Regions from separate parts of the Streptomyces sp. NPDC041108 genome, predicted to be linked through region 1. Evidence: predicted binding sites of a transcription regulator. Region 1 holds the regulator's gene; the other holds the start of a gene.

Region 1 (9,423 bases):
CGCCCGTCCGCCGCCATGATGCCGACGCACTCATCGAGAGCCGCGCACAACGCCGGCACGAAGGCCGCGAGTTCGGCGTCCGACGCCTTCCCTGCCTCCAGTACGGCACCCACGACCGTCACCAGGACGGCGGCGGCCTTCAGTGCGTGCTTATCGGCGAGCGCTTCGAGAAGACCGCCGGGATGCGTGTCCGCGAGGGCCTCCCTGCCGGTCGCCGGGTCCACGCCGAGGCTGCGCAGACGCGGCCCGCTCATACGGCGGCCTCCCACGGGCAGTAGTCCTGACCCAACGTCGCCAGAACGGCCGCCCGGCGCCGCGCCCGCTGCAGGCGCCTGCGATCGAGCTCGTCCCGCTCGCGCTCCCACACGACGACGTAGGGCCGGACGAGGGGCGACCCGTCGACCCTGATGATGTCGCCGAGGAATGGACACGTAGGTGCGGGCCGGGATGCGGCAACGGGCGGGCAGGAGGGTGCAGGCGTCCCGGGCGCGGCTCGGTGTACCCCGCGAGCAGGCAGGAAAAGGCTCAGGATCGCGGCCAGTAGGCTGCGCATAGGTCGACTCCTGTGTAGTCGGCTGAGCCCCGGCACGGAAGCTCTCACCCTTCCCGCCGGGGCGCTTTCGTGCCCAGGATAAGCACAATCTGCTCCCTGTGCACAGTGTGCTTTGTCTGCACAGTCCGCACAGTGTGTTACCCAGTGCGCGGGATGCACTGCACGCGCAGATGATCGGAGCATGGTTGAGTACGAGTGGGTACGCATCGCACGGGACTTGGAGCGCCGGATCCGCAGCGGGGAGATTCCGCCCGGCGGTCGGCTTGAGAACGAGCGCGCGCTGGCCGATGTGCACCAGGTCAGCCCTGGAACAGTACGACGGGCTGTGCGTGACCTGCGCGAACGAGGGCTGGTCGAGACGCTGGCGGCCAAGGGGACGTATGTTGTCGACCCGCTGCCGCCCGTCTCCGGGGAAGCGTCTACTCGGTGATCCTTGACCGTACGCGCCCGCTGTGGCGACAGATCGCAGCGGAGATCATCCGGCGCATCGAGGACGGCACATACCCGCCGGGAAGCCGCGTGCCGTCCACTCTGGAGATCGCCCAGGAGTTCGACGTGGTGAACGCGACGGCGGCGAAGGCCATGCGACATGTGCGCGAGCAGGGCTGGACGCGAGGCGAAGTCGGGCTGGGGACGTTCGTGGCGGACACGCTGCCGCCCTCCTCCGAAGACCCCCGACCCCCGGCGTAGCCGAGCACTGACCGGCTCGCGGGCGACCCCGGCGCATTACGGCGACCTCTTTGGACATCGCCCCCGCCGGTCCTCCCGCAAGGGCCCGAGCTGGACCATCCGGAGAGAGAGCGACTGATCAGCCGCTGGTGGTGTTGCCGCCGCGCGGGGGGCTGACCTCGCCGATGTCGTCGAGGACCGCGCGAGCGTCCCTGACGTTCATCTCCAAGATGTCGCGGTCGAAGTTGCCAGGGTCGCGCCGATATCGCCCCCTGCCCACTTCCGACACAAATGCACTGGCTGGGATGGCGTCCTGGCCCGGAGGAAGAAACTTGAGCATCTCCTCGTACGCCGCGACGACATAGGCCATCGCTCCCCGAAGCTTGTGGTGTTCGGACTCGGGGGTATTGAGGAGCTGAATTCCAGTGGATTCGGCGAGCCGACCCGCGACCGCCTCGAACTCTCCTGGATCAATGATCTGAGACGGCTCAGCGCCACCGAATGCCGGCGGGGGCGGCGGAATCTCTTCCGTCATACGGAACTCGAAACGGCGGGTTCGTCCACACTGCCGACAGGCACCCTCGTACACCGCGACCAGGTCGTCGCCGTGCAGTTCCAGCCGGTGTTGGCGGTCGAAGTCGCCCGACCCGCACTCACACCTATGCAGGTCCATGTACAGGTGTGCTTCGGCCGATGAGCGCGCTGTCAACATGACATGATCCTAAGGGCTGTTCAGCGCTTGCGTCGGCGCGGATACAGGGGGAGGAACATCACGTGGACACGACGGTCACCGATGCGCGGTTGCGGGCCCAGCAAGCGGCGCTGATCGCGACGGTGAAACGTGAGATGCGCACAGTGACGTCCGTCGTTCTCGGAGAGCGGTTCAGGTCGATCGAAGAGCGGATATCCGAGGACGGCAGGGAGTACTTCGCCCTGGAGGACACGCAGGGCGGTTCGGCCGACCTCTGGCTGGACGCCATTCCCATGGTCTCGGGAATGATCGCCAATACGATGACGAACACGACGACGGATCAGTACGTCGTGCAGATATCCGACCGTCTGCCCAGCGAACTCCTGACCCGTGTCCTCGCCCACGAGGTGGGTGAACTCATCGCCGCCCGCGACCGGTCGAGTCAGGGTCTGGCTCCGGTGGGCAGGGACCTCCTGAACCAGGAGGCCGATCTCGGCGACCGACACGAACTGTCGAGCAGGGACCACGGACGCGTCGCCGAACTGAACTGGCTCGCCGCCCGCGCCTCCAACGCGGAACTCCCGGCGCCACAGCGGGCCGAGGCACGTGCCGACCTCTCGGCCCTGATCGACCGATGCGGTATGCGACCAGTGGCAGCCATAGCCGACGGAGAGCCGTACGCGGACGAGTCTCGTGCCGCCCGTAGGCGGCGCACCCTCTCCAAGGATTTCCTCTCCTCCCGAGCCAAACGCCTGATCGCCACCCTCGCCCACCCCATAGAACACCTCGACCCCACCGACGCCGCCGCCCTCCAAGCCTCCCGCGACGCGGCCCTCCGCGCCGAACGTCAGGTCGAGGCCTTCATCGGCCGCCGCGAAGTCACCATGCCCATGCCCGGCTACGACCAGAACGGACTGCCCCTCCCCCGCGACCAGTTGGAGGCAGCGTCCGTTCAATGGGCCGAATACCGCGCCCAGATCAGCGCACGCACCGAGCAGGCGATCGAAGGGCAGTTGGCGCAGAGGGAGTTCCCGACCCGCCGCGTGGTGATCGGCGGCGGCGCGAGCCTGACCGGACGGGACCCGGACGCGCTGCTGATCGACGGAAACGGCCGGTGGCACCTGGACCCCGGCCGGGGCATCGTGCAGTCGGCGGATCAGGACCGGGACCTCGCCCAGTGGATGGGAGTCGACCCGCACTCCACGGTCGAGCACCCCGGGCACCGCCTGCCCATCGAAGCCGTACGGATCTGGGAGGACCAGCTCGCCACCCGGGGAGACGTGGTGAACGGCCACGCCCGCCTGCGGCTCGGCCGTGACGGCGAACTCCTCGCCGAGATCCAGAGACCGGCTGTGGACGGCAAGGAGGCCCCACCCCCGCTCTGGGTGGCCTGCGACGGCGTCCCGAGCATCGCCACCGGTCTGACTCCCGAGGTCGTCCCCGGCATGCCTCGTGGGGACCACCCGGTGGAAAGCCGCAGCGAGGCCGTGCGGCTGATCGGTGACCGGCTGCGGGAGCTGGAGGACGAGGGCCTGCCGTACTCGGGCGAGCTGCGGGCCTGGCTGACCCAGGCCGAGCGGGGCGGCACGGACGCTCGTACGGTGCTCGACGTCCTGAAGTCCTCACCGCTGATGGAGGCCCTCACCGCCGGCCTCAGCCCCGGCAAGGCCCGCATCGACAACTGCTTCGGCGCCCTCGCCGCGACGGGCAAGTGGGAGACGGCACGCGAGGAGGCACCGGGCCGTGCGCTGCTCGGCGACGAGGTCGCCGAGAACCGCTTCGATGCGCGGGAGGCCAAGGACTGGGTCGTCGCGGGCTCCGGCGGCACCGGGGTAGCCAACGCCGAGATCATCCTCACGCAGAACCCGGACGCCCACGTCACGATCATCGGCGCGCCTCCACCGCTGGCCCTGCGGCACCAGGTCCAGTTCCCGGCGATGGAGAAGGCGTACAGCGGGCCCGACCGGCCACGGCTGACCTTCATCACGGCGCGGCTGGGTGCCGTCGAGACCTACTGGGACGAGGAGGCCGAGGAGACCCGCTTCCAGATCCCCTACGAGGAAGGGGAAGGAGAGAACAGCCAGCGGAAGGTGCTGCGGGCCGGCGGCTACGTCACCAGCCTCGGCCGTACCAACCCGCTCCCGCCCGCCCTCCAGGTCCTCGCGAACGAGGTCCGGGACCGGGGCGGTGAGATCTCCGGCGATCTGCAGTTCGACAAGGACGACCAGTACATCGGCTACGGCCTCACCTTCACCGTCGACGGCAAGGAACACCGGGTCGACGTGGACGGCGCGGCCTCCTGGCAGCTGCCGCGCGAGATCTTCGCCCCGGAGTCGGGCCTCCAGCAGCAGTTGAACGAGATGGGCGCCCGGGGCCTTCCCGCCGAGACCGGCAACGCCGCTCCCGGCTTCGCCCCCGTCGCCCGCCAGAGCGCCCTGCGCGCACGCGCCGTGGCAGCGGTCCAGGCAGGCGATGAGAGCGCTGTGCAACACCGGTCGACCATCCCGGAACGCTGGCGCCGCCCGGGCCTGGCCACCGAATCAGCCGCAGAGACGGAGACACCGGGCGGGGGCCCCGCGAGCGCCACCCCGCCGCAGAAGGAGGCACAGCCGCGGCAGAAACCCCCCACCGCCGAGCGGTCTCCGAGCGCTCCCACCCCCGCCCGACCGGCACCCGGCACGCCCGCCGCCGATCGAGCCGCACCCGACACCCCCCTCTGGGAAGTCGGCATGCCTCCGCGCGGCACCTCCGGCGCGCCCCGCCCCACTACCCAACAGCCACAGCAACTACCGCCCGGCCACGAGCGCCCCCATCCGGGGCTCGGCATGGGCGACTGACCCAGCCGACCGGAGACACCGCAGGGGGCCCGGGAATCAGCCCCGCTCGGGCACCGGCGCCTTCCGACGACCGAACTGGCCACCGAGAGCTGACGCCCGACGCGGAAGGGCCCGGAGGTTCGTGCGAACCTCCGGGCCCTTCCGCGTACTTGGGATGGTCAGTCCGACTGTGCCTGCCGCCCCTTCGGCCGCCACACCACCAACGCGCTGCTCTGCTGCATCTCCTGATACGGCACCAGGTCGCGCCGGTACGAGGCGTGGACCGCGGCCTCGCGCTGGCGCATGGTCGCGGCGGCTCCGTCGAGGGCGGCCTCCATCTCGGCGACCCTCGACTGGAGGGCGGCGACCTGGTTCTCCAGCTCGATGATGCGCTTGATGCCGGCCAGGTTGATGCCCTCGTCCTGCGACAACTGCTGGACGGTGCGCAGCAGTTCGATGTCACGGGCCGAGTAGCGGCGGCCGCGCCCGGCGGTGCGGTCCGGGGAGACCAGGCCGAGACGGTCGTACTGGCGCAGGGTCTGCGGGTGCAGACCGGACAGCTGGGCGGCCACCGAGATGACGTACACCGGTGTCTCTTCCGTCAGCTCGTACGCCCTGCCCAACGGATTCTGCCTACGGCGGCCGTCCATCACATTCAAGCTCCCTTCGCGGCCTGGAACAGCTCCGCCCGCGGGTCCTCGTCCGCGGTCGCCTCGCGATACGCCTCCAGGGCGTCACGAGCCTTCCCCGACAGGTCCTTCGGAACACTCACCTCGACGGTGATCAGCAGGTCCCCGCGAGTCCCGTCCTTGCGGAAGGCGCCCTTGCCCCGGGCCCGCATCGTACGGCCGTTGGGGGTGCCCGGAGGCAGTTTCAGGGTGACCGGCGGTCCGCCCAGGGTCGGGACCCGGACCTCACCGCCCAGTGCCGCCTCGGGGTAGGTCACCGGGACGGTCACCGTGAGGTTGTCGTCCTTGCGGCCGAACACCGGGTGCGGATCGACGTGCACGACGACGTACAGGTCGCCCGCCGGTCCGCCCCGTTCCCCGGGCGCGCCCTTGCCCCGCAGCCGGATCCGCTGGCCGTCGGAGACGCCCGCCGGGATCCTGACCTGCATGGTGCGGGAGGACTTGGCGCGGCCCGACCCCTTGCAGATGTCGCAGGGGTCCTCGGCGATCAGGCCCCGGCCCTTGCAGTCCGGGCACGGGTCGGTCAGGGAGAAGCCGCCGCCCGAGCCCCGCGCGACCTGGCCGGTGCCGACGCACGTCGGGCACACACGGGGTGTGCCGTTGGCGTCGCCGGTGCCGGAACATGCCTTGCAGGGCGACTGCGAGGACATCCTGAGCGGTACGGTCGCACCCTCGATGGCCTCGGTGAAGCTCAGCGTGACCTCGGACTCGATGTCCTGGCCGCGCCGGGGCTGCACCCGCGTGGTGCCGGAGCTGCCCCGGTTGAACAGGCCCCCGAAGACATCGCCGATGCCCCCGCCGAAGCCGCCCGCCTGCCCCCCGCCCTGGGCGCCGCCTCCGAAGAGGTCGCCCAGGTCGAAGTTGAACGAGCCGCCGCCGGCGCCCGGCCCCGGGCGGAACCCGCCGTTGCCGAAGAGGGCGCGGGCCTCGTCGTACTCCTTGCGCTTCTTGGGGTCACCGAGGATGTCGTTGGCCTCGGAGATCTCCTTGAAGCGCTCCTCGGCCCTGACGTTCCCCTTGTTGGCGTCCGGGTGGAACTCGCGGGCGAGTTTGCGGTACGCCTTCTTGATCTCGGCCTCGGTGGCGTCCTTGGGGACGCCGAGGACCTTGTAGTAGTCCTTCTCGATGAAGTCCTTGGTACTCATCCGCGACGTCCCTCCTTCCGCTCATCCTGCATGCCGCCTGCGTCAGCCCTCGTCCGGGCCACCGCTCTCCTTGTCGTCGGCACCGGAGGCACCCTCGGCCTCCTCGGCCTTCGCGGTCTGCGCACCGGGCTGCGGTTCGGCCACGGCCACCCGCGCGGGGCGGATGGTGCGCTCGCCGATGCGATACCCCGGCTGGAGAATCGCCACGCACGTCGTCTCGGTCACGTCGGGCGCGTAACTGTGCATCAGGGCCTCGTGGATCGTCGGGTCGAAGGGCTCGCCCTCCTTGCCGAACTGCTGCAGGCCCATCTTCGCCGCGACCGTCTCCAGCGATTCGGCGACGGACTTGAAGCCGCCGACGAGTTCGCCGTGCTCCCGCGCCCGGCCGATGTCGTCGAGCACGGGCAGGAGTTCGGTCAGGAGGTTCGCGACGGCGATCTCCTTGACCGTGATCCGGTCGCGCTCGACCCGTCGGCGGTAGTTCTGGTACTCGGCCTGGAGCCGCTGGAGGTCCGTCGTGCGCTCACCGAGCGCCGTACGCACCTGGTCCAGCTGTGCCGTCAGACCGGCCACCTGGGCCGTCGCCGCCGCGTCCCCGGCCGGGGCCGCCCCCTCCTGGGGGGCGGCCTTCGGCTCGGCGTCGTCAGAGCCGGAGGGGACATCAGGCTGCTGCGGCTGAGCCGACTGCGGCTGCTGCTCGTCGAAGCCCGGGGTCTCCTCCGTCACGCGGCACCGTCCTTGCGCTCACGGTCCTCGTCGACGATCTCGGCGTCGACGACGTCGTCGTCGGCCTTGGCGTCACCGGCGCCGGCGCCGGCCTCGCCGCCCGCGGCCTGCGCGGCCTGGGCGTCGGCGTACAGGGCCTGGCCGAGCTTCTGCGAGACGGCGGCGACCTTCTCGGTGGCCGTGCGGATCTCGGCGGTGTCCTCACCCTTGAGGACTTCCTTCAGCTCGGCGACGGCGGCCTCGACCTCGGTCTTGATGTCGCCCGGGACCTTGTCCTCGTTGTCCTTGAGGAACTTCTCGGTCTGGTAGACGAGCTGCTCGCCCTGGTTGCGGCTCTCGGCGGCCTCGCGGCGGGCGTGGTCCTCCTCCGCGTACTTCTCGGCCTCCTGGCGCATCCGGTCGACCTCGTCCTTCGGCAGCGAGGAGCCGCCGGTGACGGTCATCTTCTGCTCCTTGCCCGTGCCCAGGTCCTTCGCGGTCACGTGCATGATGCCGTTGGCGTCGATGTCGAAGGCGACCTCGATCTGCGGGACACCGCGCGGGGCGGGCGGCAGACCGGTCAGCTCGAACATCCCGAGCTTCTTGTTGTACGCCGCGATCTCGCGCTCGCCCTGGTAGACCTGGATCTGCACGGACGGCTGGTTGTCCTCGGCGGTGGTGAAGATCTCGGACCGCTTGGTCGGGATCGTCGTGTTCCGCTCGATGAGCTTGGTCATGATGCCGCCCTTGGTCTCGATACCGAGGGACAGCGGGGTCACGTCGAGGAGCAGGACGTCCTTGACCTCGCCCTTGAGGACACCGGCCTGCAGGGCGGCGCCGATGGCGACGACCTCGTCCGGGTTCACACCCTTGTTGGCCTCGTTGCCGCCGGTCAGCTCCTTGACGAGCTCGGCGACGGCGGGCATACGGGTGGAGCCGCCGACGAGAACGACGTGGTCGATCTCGGAGAGGGCGATGCCGGCGTCCTTGATGACGTTGTGGAACGGCGTCTTGCAGCGCTCCAGCAGGTCGGCCGTCAGCTGCTGGAACTGGGCCCGGGTGAGCTTCTCGTCCAGGTGCAGCGGGCCCTCGGCGGAGGCGGTGATGTAGGGCAGGTTGATCGAGGTCTCCGTGGAGGAGGACAGCTCGATCTTCGCCTTCTCGGCGGCCTCGCGCAGACGCTGCAGGGCCATCTTGTCCTTGGCGAGGTCCACGCCGTGGCCGGCGCGGAACTGCTGCACCAGGTAGTCGACGACACGCTGGTCCCAGTCGTCACCACCGAGGTGGTTGTCACCGTTGGTGGCCTTCACCTCGACGACGCCGTCACCGATCTCCAGGAGCGACACGTCGAAGGTGCCGCCACCGAGGTCGAAGACGAGGATCGTCTGGTCGTCCTTGTCGAGGCCGTAGGCGAGGGCGGCGGCGGTCGGCTCGTTGACGATACGGAGCACGTTCAGCCCCGCGATCTCACCGGCCTCCTTCGTCGCCTGGCGCTCGGAGTCGTTGAAGTACGCCGGGACGGTGATGACCGCGTCCGCGACCTTCTCGCCCAGGTACGCCTCGGCGTCGCGCTTCAGCTTCTGCAGGATGAAGGCGCTCATCTGCTGCGGGTTGAAGTGCTTCCCGTCGAGCTCGATCTTCCAGTCCGTGCCCATGTGACGCTTGACGGACCGGATCGTCCGGTCCACGTTCGTGACCGCCTGGCGCTTGGCGACCTCGCCGACGAGCACCTCACCGTTCTTGGCGAAGGCGACGACGGACGGCGTGGTCCTGGCGCCCTCTGCGTTGGTGATGACGGTGGGCTCGCCGCCTTCAAGAACGCTGACGACGGAGTTAGTCGTGCCCAGGTCGATGCCGACCGCACGTGCCATTTCAATTCCTCCAACAATGACTTGAGTGGAACGGACTCAAGTGTGCACGACGGCCCCCGATGGGTCAACAGAGCTGAGTCGAGGGGGCTCAACTCTTATGTTTTCCTTATACGCAACCGGCCGCTGACCTGCGAATACAGGACGCCGAGGGCCGCGTGCACATGACTGACGGCCGCTGGGCGGGGGCGCGATCGAGGGCTGAAGGCCGGAGATCAAGGAGGCCGAGGACCGGGGGAGCAGCCGGTGTCGGCCGGTCGGTGGCCGACGGCCGACGGTCGGAGACC
Region 2 (9,423 bases), on a different contig from region 1:
GGTGGCTGAGGTCGTCGGCGGCGAAACCGGCGACGTGCGCGCCCGGCGGCAGCGCGGCGATGCGGACGCGGTCGTAGCGCTCGATCTCGCTGACCGCGGCGCGGACGACGTCGACGAGCGGGACGGGGCCGGCGTGGTGCTGGACGTGCTCGTGACCGGCCAGGACGAGGAGGTTCTCGCTGTGGCGGCGCATGACGGTCGCGAAGTGGTCGAGCTTGAACAGCGTGGCGAGCCGGTCGGGGTCCTGCTCGCGCTCCTCCAGCGACTCGATGACGGCGAGCTGCCGTTCGACCAGGCCGAGGGAGCGCAGCGCGAGGTTGACGAAGGTCGCGTGGACGCTGTGCTGGACCTTCGTCAGGTGCGCGGTGGCGTCGGCGAGTTCGGCGCGCAGCCGGTCACGGTCGTCGGCCATCGTCTGGCGCTGGCCGATCAGGTGCTTGCGGTCGCCCTCCAGGGGCGCGAGCCGCTCGTGCAGGGCGAGGGCGTGCGCGTGGAGCGCGTTGACGGAGCGTACGACCTGGGCGAACTCGTCGTTGCGACCCGTGAACTTGACCGGCTCCTCGTTCGCCGGGTCTTTGGCGACCCGGGCGGAGCCGATGCGCAGCACCGCGAGCGGGCGGGTGAGGGAGCGGGCCATGCCGGTGGCGACGCCGACGGCGAGGAGCATCAGGGCGCCGAGCACGGCGACCCGGATCTCCAGCGCGGTGACGTCCTCGTCGCGCAGCCGGGCGAGGTCCTTGGTGCGCCGGTCGTACAGGGAGGACTCGGCGCCGCGCATCAGGTCGACCCGGGCGGAGAGCGCCGCGTCGACCTTCTTGGCGTCGGTGTCCGCCTCTCTGTCGGAGAGCGTGGGCTGGTCGGTGAGGTCGGCCAGGTACGTGTCGGCGGCGGCGGCCTCGGGGCCGGTGACCGTGGCGTCGTACGAGGAGCGGCCGGCGGCGGGCGCGGTCTCGCGGAAGTGGGCGAGGGCCGCGTCGGAGCGGACGCGGGCCTGCTGGGCGGCGGCGGTGAGGGCGTCGCGCTGCTTCTCGTCGGCGGCGGAGACACCGGTCGTGGTGGTGGGCAGCCCGGTGGTGGGGTCGATGACCGTCTCGGTGGTCGTCGGCACGCTGAGCGCGGCGACGAGCAGCCCGCGGGCGGCGGCGGCCTGCTGGACGGCGGTGTCGAGTTCGGCGAGCGCGTGGGCGCCGCCGCCGGTGCGGGGCGGCAGCTTCTCGGCCAGTTCCTCGGCGAGGGCGTGGAGTTCGGTGACGACGGCGGTGTACGCCGTGTGCGCTTCCAGCGCGCTGCTCTTCCCGGTGAGCGCCGCCTGCCGTACGGCGGCGATGGACTCGGCGCTGTCGATCGTCTCCCGCATCACCGAGGAGCCGCCGGTGTCCGCGCGCAGCTCCGCGATCTGGGTGTCGACGCGGTCGCCGCGCTGCTTGCTGGGCGCGGCCGACGCGGGCCGGCCGGCGGCGATGTACGCGGTGACCTCGTCGCGCTCGTCGGCCAGCGCGTGCGCGAGGGTGAGCGTCTCCTGGGTCTGCCCGGCGAGGGTGACCAGGCTCTGGGTGTCGCGCAGTTGCTCCGACGCGGCGAGGACGGAGGGCGCTCCGGCACCCGCTATGGCGGCGGCCACGACGGCCACGGCGACGATGAGCCGGTTGCGTACGTGAGCCTTCCGCCCGGTGCCGACGGCCGGGGCCTGCGCCGTCCCCTGCTGGTTCGGGGAGGCCGCGGAGGCCTTCGAGGCTGCCTGCTTGTCTGCGCGCCGAGGCCGCGTCTTCTGCACCGGTGCTCGCATTCCTGACTCGTGTACCCATTGGCCCGGGTGACGATCCGTCAACTCGTCAAATACGGCCGTCCCCCCGGTACGGCTCCCGACCCTCCCAGTGCCGGTGGGCAGCGGTCCCGCATCATCAGTCCCGCCACCCGAAGGAGTGAACATCCCCGGGGAGTTGGCGGGCAAGTTCCCCCGGCTCGTGGCGATGTCCCGCACGTCGGGCCGGTTGGACGTCGGCGACGCGCTTTGACAGTATTCGCCGCCGCGCCTCACCGCTCACGATCATTCCATGCCAAACCCGGCGGCCCCTCGGGAGGGTCCGGGTCCCGCGAGGACCGCGGCCGGCCTTGCACGAATCCCGTGGCGGGCTCGTGCAGACTGGCCGAATGCGCACCGAACTGGTCTCGGAGCCCGGCGACCCCCTCCGCCCCAACGAGGACTTCGCGTCGGTGGCCCTGCCCGCGGGGGGACAGGGCGGCGCCCTCGTCGTCCTCGACGGCGTGACTCCACCGCGCGACGGCTACGGCTGTCGACATTCGGTCGCATGGTTCACTTCCCGCCTCGGCGGCACCCTGACCGAACTGTCCGTTTCGGAGCGGGATTCGCCCTTGTCCGACGTGCTCTCACAGGCCATCTCCCGTACCGCCCGGGCCCATGTCCAAACCTGTGACCTTTCTCACCCGCGAACACCACAGGCCACAGTGGCCCTCGCCCGCTGGTCACCGGCGGCCGTGGAGTACCTGGTGCTGTCGGACTCGGCCCTGCTGCTCGAACGACCGGACGGCACGGTGACGGCCGTCCTGGACGACCGGCTGTCCCTGCTGCCCCCGGCCTCCCGGGCCACGGCCGCGATCGTCGACTCGACCGTGCGCAACCGGGAGGGCGGCTTCTGGACGGCGGCCGCCGATCCGGCGGTGGCGGCCCGGGCGGTGACGGGCACCGTCCCCCGTGCGGAGGTGCGGTCGCTCCTCGCCCTGACGGACGGCGCGAGCCGCTGGGTGGAGACGTTCCGCGAGGGCGACTGGACGGCCTGCCTCACCCTGGTCCGCAAAGTGGGGGCGCACGGCCTGGTGCGGCGCGTGCGGGAGCTCGAATCCACCGATGTGGAACGCGAGTTCCTGGGCCGTGCCAAGCGGCACGACGACGCGAGCGTGGTGTACGTGCGGGAGTGACGCGGTGGGGCCGAGGGCGGGGTGTCCGCGCGGGAGCGAGGGCTGCCCGCGCCGCTCAGCCCTCCACTCCGCGGTTCAACTGGTGCAGCAGCCGTGCCAGTTGGGCCACCTCGTCCCGGTCCCAGCCCGCGAGCTGCCGTACGTAGGCGACCCGGCGGGCGTCCCGGACGGCGCGGAACCGGGCCCGGCCCTCCTCCGTGAGGTGGACGAGCCAGGCGCGACCGTCGGCGGGGTCGGGTTCGCGGGCGATCAGGCCGAGGTGTTCCAGGGCGCGCAGTTGACGGGACATGGTGGCCTTGCCGACTCCGATGTAGGCGGCGAGTTCGGTGGCGCGCAGGCGGTGGGCCTCGTCGAGGCGGGCGAGGAGGCCGTAGGCGGCGGACTCCAGGTCGGGGTGGACGGCACGGGCCATCTCCCCGGACTTGGCGCGGGCGCGCCGCAACAGGACCGTCAACTCCCGCTCCAGCGCCAGGAATGCCTGGTCCATGGCGCCCGCCGGCATACCGGCTCCGAGACCGCCGCCGCCGCCGTCGCCGTTCCCGCCGTCGCCGTTCCCGCCCTCGTCGTGCACGTCAGCGCTCCTGCTTTCCGATTCCGGGTACCTGATGGTTTCCGCCTGCTCCGCGTCCGCGGGCAGCACCGGTCAGTATTTCCCAGGTGGGGGGCGGAGGCGGTGCAGGCCGCCCGCGGGGCCGGTGAGGGCTGGTCGCGCGGTTCCCCGCGGGCCCGGTGCATTCAGGGCCGCGGGGAACCGCGCGAGAGGTCCCTGCCGGTCACGCTGCCACCGGCACCTCCACCGCCGCCGGCGCGAGCGCCAGCTCCAGGACCTGGCGGACATCCGTGACGGCGTGCACGTCGAGCTTCTCCAGCACCTCGGCGGGCACATCATCGAGGTCCGCCTCGTTCCGCTTCGGGATGACGACGGTCGTGACACCGGCCCGGTGCGCGGCGAGCAGCTTCTGCTTCACCCCGCCGATGGGCAGGACCCGGCCCGTCAGCGAGACCTCACCCGTCATGGCCACGTCCGTGCGGACGAGCCTGCCGGACAGGAGCGAGGCGAGGGCCGTCGTCATGGTGACGCCGGCGCTCGGGCCGTCCTTCGGCACCGCGCCCGCCGGGAAGTGGATGTGCACGCCCCGGTCCTTGAGGTCGGCGACGGGCAGCTCCAGCTCCGCGCCGTGCGAGCGGAGGAAGGAGAGGGCGATCTGCGCGGACTCCTTCATCACGTCGCCCAGCTGGCCGGTGAGGGTCAGCCCCGCCGCGCCCGTCTCCGGGTCGGCGAGCGACGCCTCGACGTACAGCACGTCGCCGCCCGCGCCGGTGACGGCGAGCCCGGTCGCGACGCCCGGCACGGCCGTACGCCGCTCCGCCGGGTCCTGCGCCGCCTCGGGCACGTGGTGCGGACGCCCGATGAGCCCGCGCAGGTCCCCGTCGGTGACGGTGAACGGCAGCTCCCGCTGCCCCAGTTCGTGCTGGGCGGCGACCTTGCGCAGCAGCCGCGCGACGGACCTCTCCAGGTTCCGGACGCCCGCCTCGCGCGTGTACTCGCCGGCGAGCTTGCGCAGCGCGCTCTCGTCGAGGACGACCTCGTCGGCGCCGAGCCCGGCCCGGTCCAGCTGACGGGGCAGCAGGTGGTCCCGCGCGATGACGACCTTCTCGTCCTCTGTGTATCCGTCCAGCCGGACCAGCTCCATGCGGTCGAGCAGCGCCTCGGGGATCGCCTCCAGCACGTTGGCCGTGGCCAGGAAGACGACGTCGCTCAGGTCCAGCTCGACCTCCAGGTAGTGGTCCCGGAAGGTGTGGTTCTGCGCGGGGTCGAGGACTTCGAGCAGGGCCGCCGCCGGGTCGCCCCGGAAGTCGGAGCCGACCTTGTCGATCTCGTCGAGCAGGACGACGGGGTTCATGGACCCGGCCTCCTTGATGGCCCGCACGATCCGGCCGGGGAGCGCACCCACGTACGTACGCCGGTGCCCGCGGATCTCCGCCTCGTCCCGTACGCCGCCGAGCGCGACCCGGACGAACTTGCGCCCCATCGCGTGGGCCACGGACTCGCCGAGGCTGGTCTTGCCGACGCCGGGCGGCCCGACGAGCGCGAGCACGGCGCCGCCGCGCCGCCCGCCGACGACGCCCAGTCCCCGGTCCGCACGCCGCTTGCGCACGGCGAGGTACTCGGTGATGCGTTCCTTCACGTCCTCCAGGCCGGCGTGCTCGGCGTCGAGCACCCGCTGGGCGCCCCGGATGTCGTAGGCGTCCTCGGTCCGCTCGTTCCAGGGGAGTTCGAGCACGGTGTCGAGCCAGGTCCTGATCCACCCGCCCTCGGGGGACTGGTCACTCGACCGCTCCAGCTTGTCGACCTCCTTGAGCGCGGCCTCCCGCACGGTCTCCGGCAGATCGGCGGCCTCGACGCGGGCCCGGTAGTCGTCGGACTCCTCACCGTCCTGTTCGCCGTTCAGCTCGCGCAGTTCCTTGCGGACGGCTTCGAGCTGACGCCGCAGCAGGAACTCGCGCTGCTGCTTCTCGACGCCCTCCTGGACGTCCTTGGCGATGGTCTCGGCGACGTCCTGCTCGGCGAGGTGGTCCCGCAGCTGCTGGGTGGCGAGCTTCAGCCGGGCGACGGGGTCGCCGGTCTCCAGGAGCTGGATCTTCTGCTCGGTGGTGAGGAACGGCGAGTACCCGGAGTTGTCGGCGAGGGCGGACACGTCGTCGATCGCCTGTACCCGGTCCACGACCTGCCAGGCGCCGCGCTTGCGCAGCCAGCTGGTGGCGAGGGCCTTGTACTCCTTGGCGAGTTCGGCGACCTGACCGGGCAGCGGCTCCGGCACGCTCTCGTCGACGCTCGTCCCCTCGACCCACAGGGCGGCGCCGGGCCCGGTCGTCCCGGCCCCGATCCGCACCCGGCGCACCGCGCGGATGAGCGCGCCGGGGTCCCCGTCGGCCAGCCGTCCGACCTGCTCGACGGTCCCGAGCACACCCGTGCCCGCGTACGCCCCGTCGATCCGCGGCACCAGCAGCACCTTCGGCTTCCCTGGCTCGGCCCGCGCCGCCGCCTGCGCGGCCTCCACCGCCGCCCGTACATCCGTGTCATTGAGGTCCAGCGGCACCACCATTCCCGGCAGCACGACCTCCCCGTCGAGCGGCAACACGGGCAGGGTGAGCGGTGCGGACGTCGAAGCCATGATCTCTCCCTCGGCAGTCAAGTTGAGCTATGCCGACTCAATGCACATGAGCCGAGGAATGTTCCCCGAGGGGCGCCGCGTTCGCTGTGGGCGATCAACCGGGCGGGAAGAGGGGCGGAACGGGTGCCGTGGAGACGGCGTACGGGGTCGTGCGGGCCAGGGGCGCGACGGTGGCACGGGCGCGCACCCGGGGGACATGCGGCCGGCCTGGCCTGGGGCGAGGCGACGTTGACGCGGGCCGGAGCGACTGCCTCTCGCGAGACGAAAGGGCCTTCAAGCGGGCCGAAGTCGACGGACACCCACGCAGGCCCGACACCTGGCATCCGAGTCGGCCGGGTCGACGAACACCCGCACGAGCCGGAGTTGACGGATGCCCACGCGGGCCGGACCCGGCGAACGTCCACCCGGCCGCGGGGCGGGAACCCCGCTGATCACCAGCCGTCGTGGCGGTCCGCGCCTGCCTCCGGGAGCGCCCGGCGGTCCCGGTCCGCCCGTCGCCGGTGGCGTACGAGCGGCCAGGTCGCCACTCCCATCGTCAGGGACAGCAGGTGACCCCAGTTCGTCACCGGGTCCGTGTAGGCGATCAGGTCGTCCACCAGCATTCCGGCGAACAGCAGCAGGATCGGCCACCGCAGCCACGGCGTCAGCAGCCCCGCCAACGCGCCCACGCACGCCGCCACCCCGAAGCTGATGCCGTAGTCGAGGCGGTGGAGGGAGCTGCCGGGAAGGTGGCCCGCCAGGACGGCGAACCCGACCGGGACCTCCGTGACCAGGGTGGCGAGGACATGGCCCAGCAGAAAGACCCCGGCCGTGCGCCATCCGCCGATCCGGCGCTCCAGTGCGGTCAGTACCAGCAGGAAGGCGAGGGCGTACGGGGACGCGACCCCGCCCGCGACCCACAGCGCGCTCGCGGGCAGCACGAGCACGGGGGCCAGGACCAGGTGTGCCACGTCCGTGCTGGAACTCTGGTGGAGCGCGTGCACCACGGCGGGATCGGCGTACTCGGCCACGACCGAGGTGACGACCAGGACGCAGGCGTAGAAGAAGGTGAAGGGCGTGCCGACGGGGGTGGGGAGCAGGCGCCAGGGGCGCGGGCCCCGGGCGCGCGCGACCGGGGCGGCAACGGATCCTGCGCGCCCCGCGCACTCCCCGTCCCCGTCCGGCACGCGCACGGACGCCGCACCCGGTTGCCGCGGGATGCCGTCGAGGACGGGCCCGGTCACCGACGGCGTCACCCGGGCCCCCGCCGCCCGCGCCCCGGCCTCAAGGCCCTCCAGGCTCTCCACCGGCTCGACCGGCACACCGGACGGTGCCGGCTCGACGGCCCGAGTCGGCTCGACGGGTTCCACGGGCTTCACGGGCTTCACGGCCTGGGCGGCATCCAAAGTGAGGCGCTCCTTCCGTTTCACCCCACCCTCGACGCTCCGATACGCCCCTGTCTGTAACCTCCGCCACCCTCTCCCCGATTCACAGCGACTCGACAGCAGCGACGCCCCCGCGGCAGCTCGCAGGTGCCCCGCCCGCCGCCGTAAAATCGTCGGCCCCCTCGCCCGCGCACAGGTAAGGATGGACGCATGCCCATCACCGACGAACCCGAAGTCATCGACCGGCGCGAGGGCCCCTACGGGGAGGTCGTGCTCCGCAGGCACGGGGAGCTGCTGCAGATCATCGCCAACGGCTGCTTCCTGATGGACACCTCGGACGGCCGCTCGGAACGGCTGCTGGTCGACGCCGCCCTCGACGCGCTGAGCGACCGTTCTCGGCCGAGTGTGCTGATCGGCGGCCTGGGCGTCGGCTTCTCGCTCGCACACGCCGCCGCGGATCCGCGCTGGGGAACGATCACGGTCGTCGAACGCGAACCCTCCGTGATCGAGTGGCACCGCGCGGGCCCGCTGTCCGAGGTGTCCGCGGAGGCGCTGAAGGACTCACGCACGGCCATCGTGGAAGCCGATCTCGTGGCGTACGTCAATGAGACATCCGACACGTTCGACGCACTCTGTCTGGACATCGACAACGGGCCCGACTGGACCGTCTCCGAGACCAACGGAAACCTGTATTCACCTGCTGGATTGGCAAGCTGCGCAAGGGTGTTGAGGCCGGGCGGGGTGCTGGCCGTGTGGTCGGCGCAGCCTTCTCCGGAATTCGAGGAAACCTTGCGGAATGCCGGGTTCCAACGGGTGCGTACCGAAGAGATCGAGGTTGCCCGGGGAGTTCCGGACGTGGTGCACATCGCGATCCGACCTGGATAGCCGCAGTGCGGTGACTGCCCGTACCCTGCTTGCCTGACGCCGATCATTCAAGCGTCAATCGCAGTCATGCGCAGCCATGCGTAGTCAAGGGATCACCCCACGGATTCCGGAAAGCAACACAGGGGCGGGCGATGGAGCAGACACACACCACCCACAGCGGCACCGCAGCGACCCCGGGCGCACAGCGCCGGGTGCTCGTGGTCGAGGACGACCCGACGATCGTCGACGCCATCGCGGCCCGCCTGCGCGCCGAGGGTTTCGTCGTGCAGACCGCGACCGACGGGCCCGCCGCGGTCGACACCGCGGAGGCATGGCAGCCCGACCTGCTGATCCTCGACATCATGCTGCCCGGCTTCGACGGCCTGGAGGTGTGCAGGCGCGTCCAGGCCCAGCGGCCCGTCCCCGTGCTGATGCTCACCGCCCGGGACGACGAGACGGACATGCTGGTCGGGCTCGGCGTCGGCGCCGACGACTACATGACCAAGCCGTTCTCCATGCGGGAACTGGCCGCCCGCGTGCATGTCCTGCTGCGCCGGGTGGAGCGGGCCGCGCTGGCCGCCACCACCCCGCGCTCGGGCATCCTGCGCCTCGGCGAGCTGGAGATCGACCACGCGCAGCGCCGCGTCCGGGTGCGCAGCGAGGACGTGCACCTCACGCCCACCGAGTTCGACCTCCTCGTATGTCTCGCGAACACCCCGCGTGCCGTACTCTCGCGCGAACAGTTGCTCGCCGAGGTGTGGGACTGGGCGGACGCGTCCGGGACGCGGACCGTGGACAGCCACATCAAGGCGCTGCGACGGAAGATCGGCGCGGAGCGGATCCGCACGGTGCACGGCGTGGGGTACGCCCTGGAGACCCCGACTCCCTGATCCCGTGCCGGAGCACCGCGTGCGCGGGCATACCCAGGCACACAGGGACAGAGGGCTGGTGGCGTCATGAGCGGAGTCGGTGACCCGGGGTCACGCAAGGGCGCGGGACCGCTGAGCGGTCTGCGTCCCTTCTCGATCAAGACGAAGCTCGGCGCGCTCGTCGTCATCTCGGTGCTGATCACGACCGGTCTG

Evidence for each region. The regulator HspR, encoded in region 1, represses chaperone genes until heat shock. The targets are predictions, from matches to a motif close to TTGAGNNNNNNNNNCTCAA.
Region 2: a site for HspR is predicted at 6,136-6,154, ahead of lon (endopeptidase La). Genes of this name have one in related genera too.

What each region holds. Positions count from the first base shown of each region.
Region 1 is NZ_JBVIYK010000006.1:303,994-313,416, reverse strand. It holds gene ACZ6BB_RS19545 (hypothetical protein) at 1-254, opposite strand, end outside; gene ACZ6BB_RS19540 (GntR family transcriptional regulator) at 735-983, shown strand; gene ACZ6BB_RS19535 (GntR family transcriptional regulator) at 980-1,243, shown strand; gene ACZ6BB_RS19530 (hypothetical protein) at 1,362-1,934, opposite strand; gene ACZ6BB_RS19525 (hypothetical protein) at 1,997-4,750, shown strand; gene ACZ6BB_RS19520 (heat shock protein transcriptional repressor HspR) at 4,909-5,379, opposite strand; gene dnaJ (molecular chaperone DnaJ) at 5,385-6,563, opposite strand; gene grpE (nucleotide exchange factor GrpE) at 6,606-7,289, opposite strand; gene dnaK (molecular chaperone DnaK) at 7,286-9,139, opposite strand.
Region 2 is NZ_JBVIYK010000003.1:127,291-136,713, forward strand. It holds gene ACZ6BB_RS10115 (sensor histidine kinase) at 1-1,774, opposite strand, end outside; gene ACZ6BB_RS10120 (protein phosphatase 2C domain-containing protein) at 2,152-2,937, shown strand; gene ACZ6BB_RS10125 (MarR family winged helix-turn-helix transcriptional regulator) at 2,993-3,508, opposite strand; gene lon (endopeptidase La) at 3,711-6,113, opposite strand; gene ACZ6BB_RS10135 (rhomboid-like protein) at 6,545-7,498, opposite strand; gene ACZ6BB_RS10140 (spermine/spermidine synthase domain-containing protein) at 7,688-8,362, shown strand; gene ACZ6BB_RS10145 (response regulator transcription factor) at 8,494-9,231, shown strand; gene ACZ6BB_RS10150 (sensor histidine kinase) at 9,298-9,423, shown strand, end outside.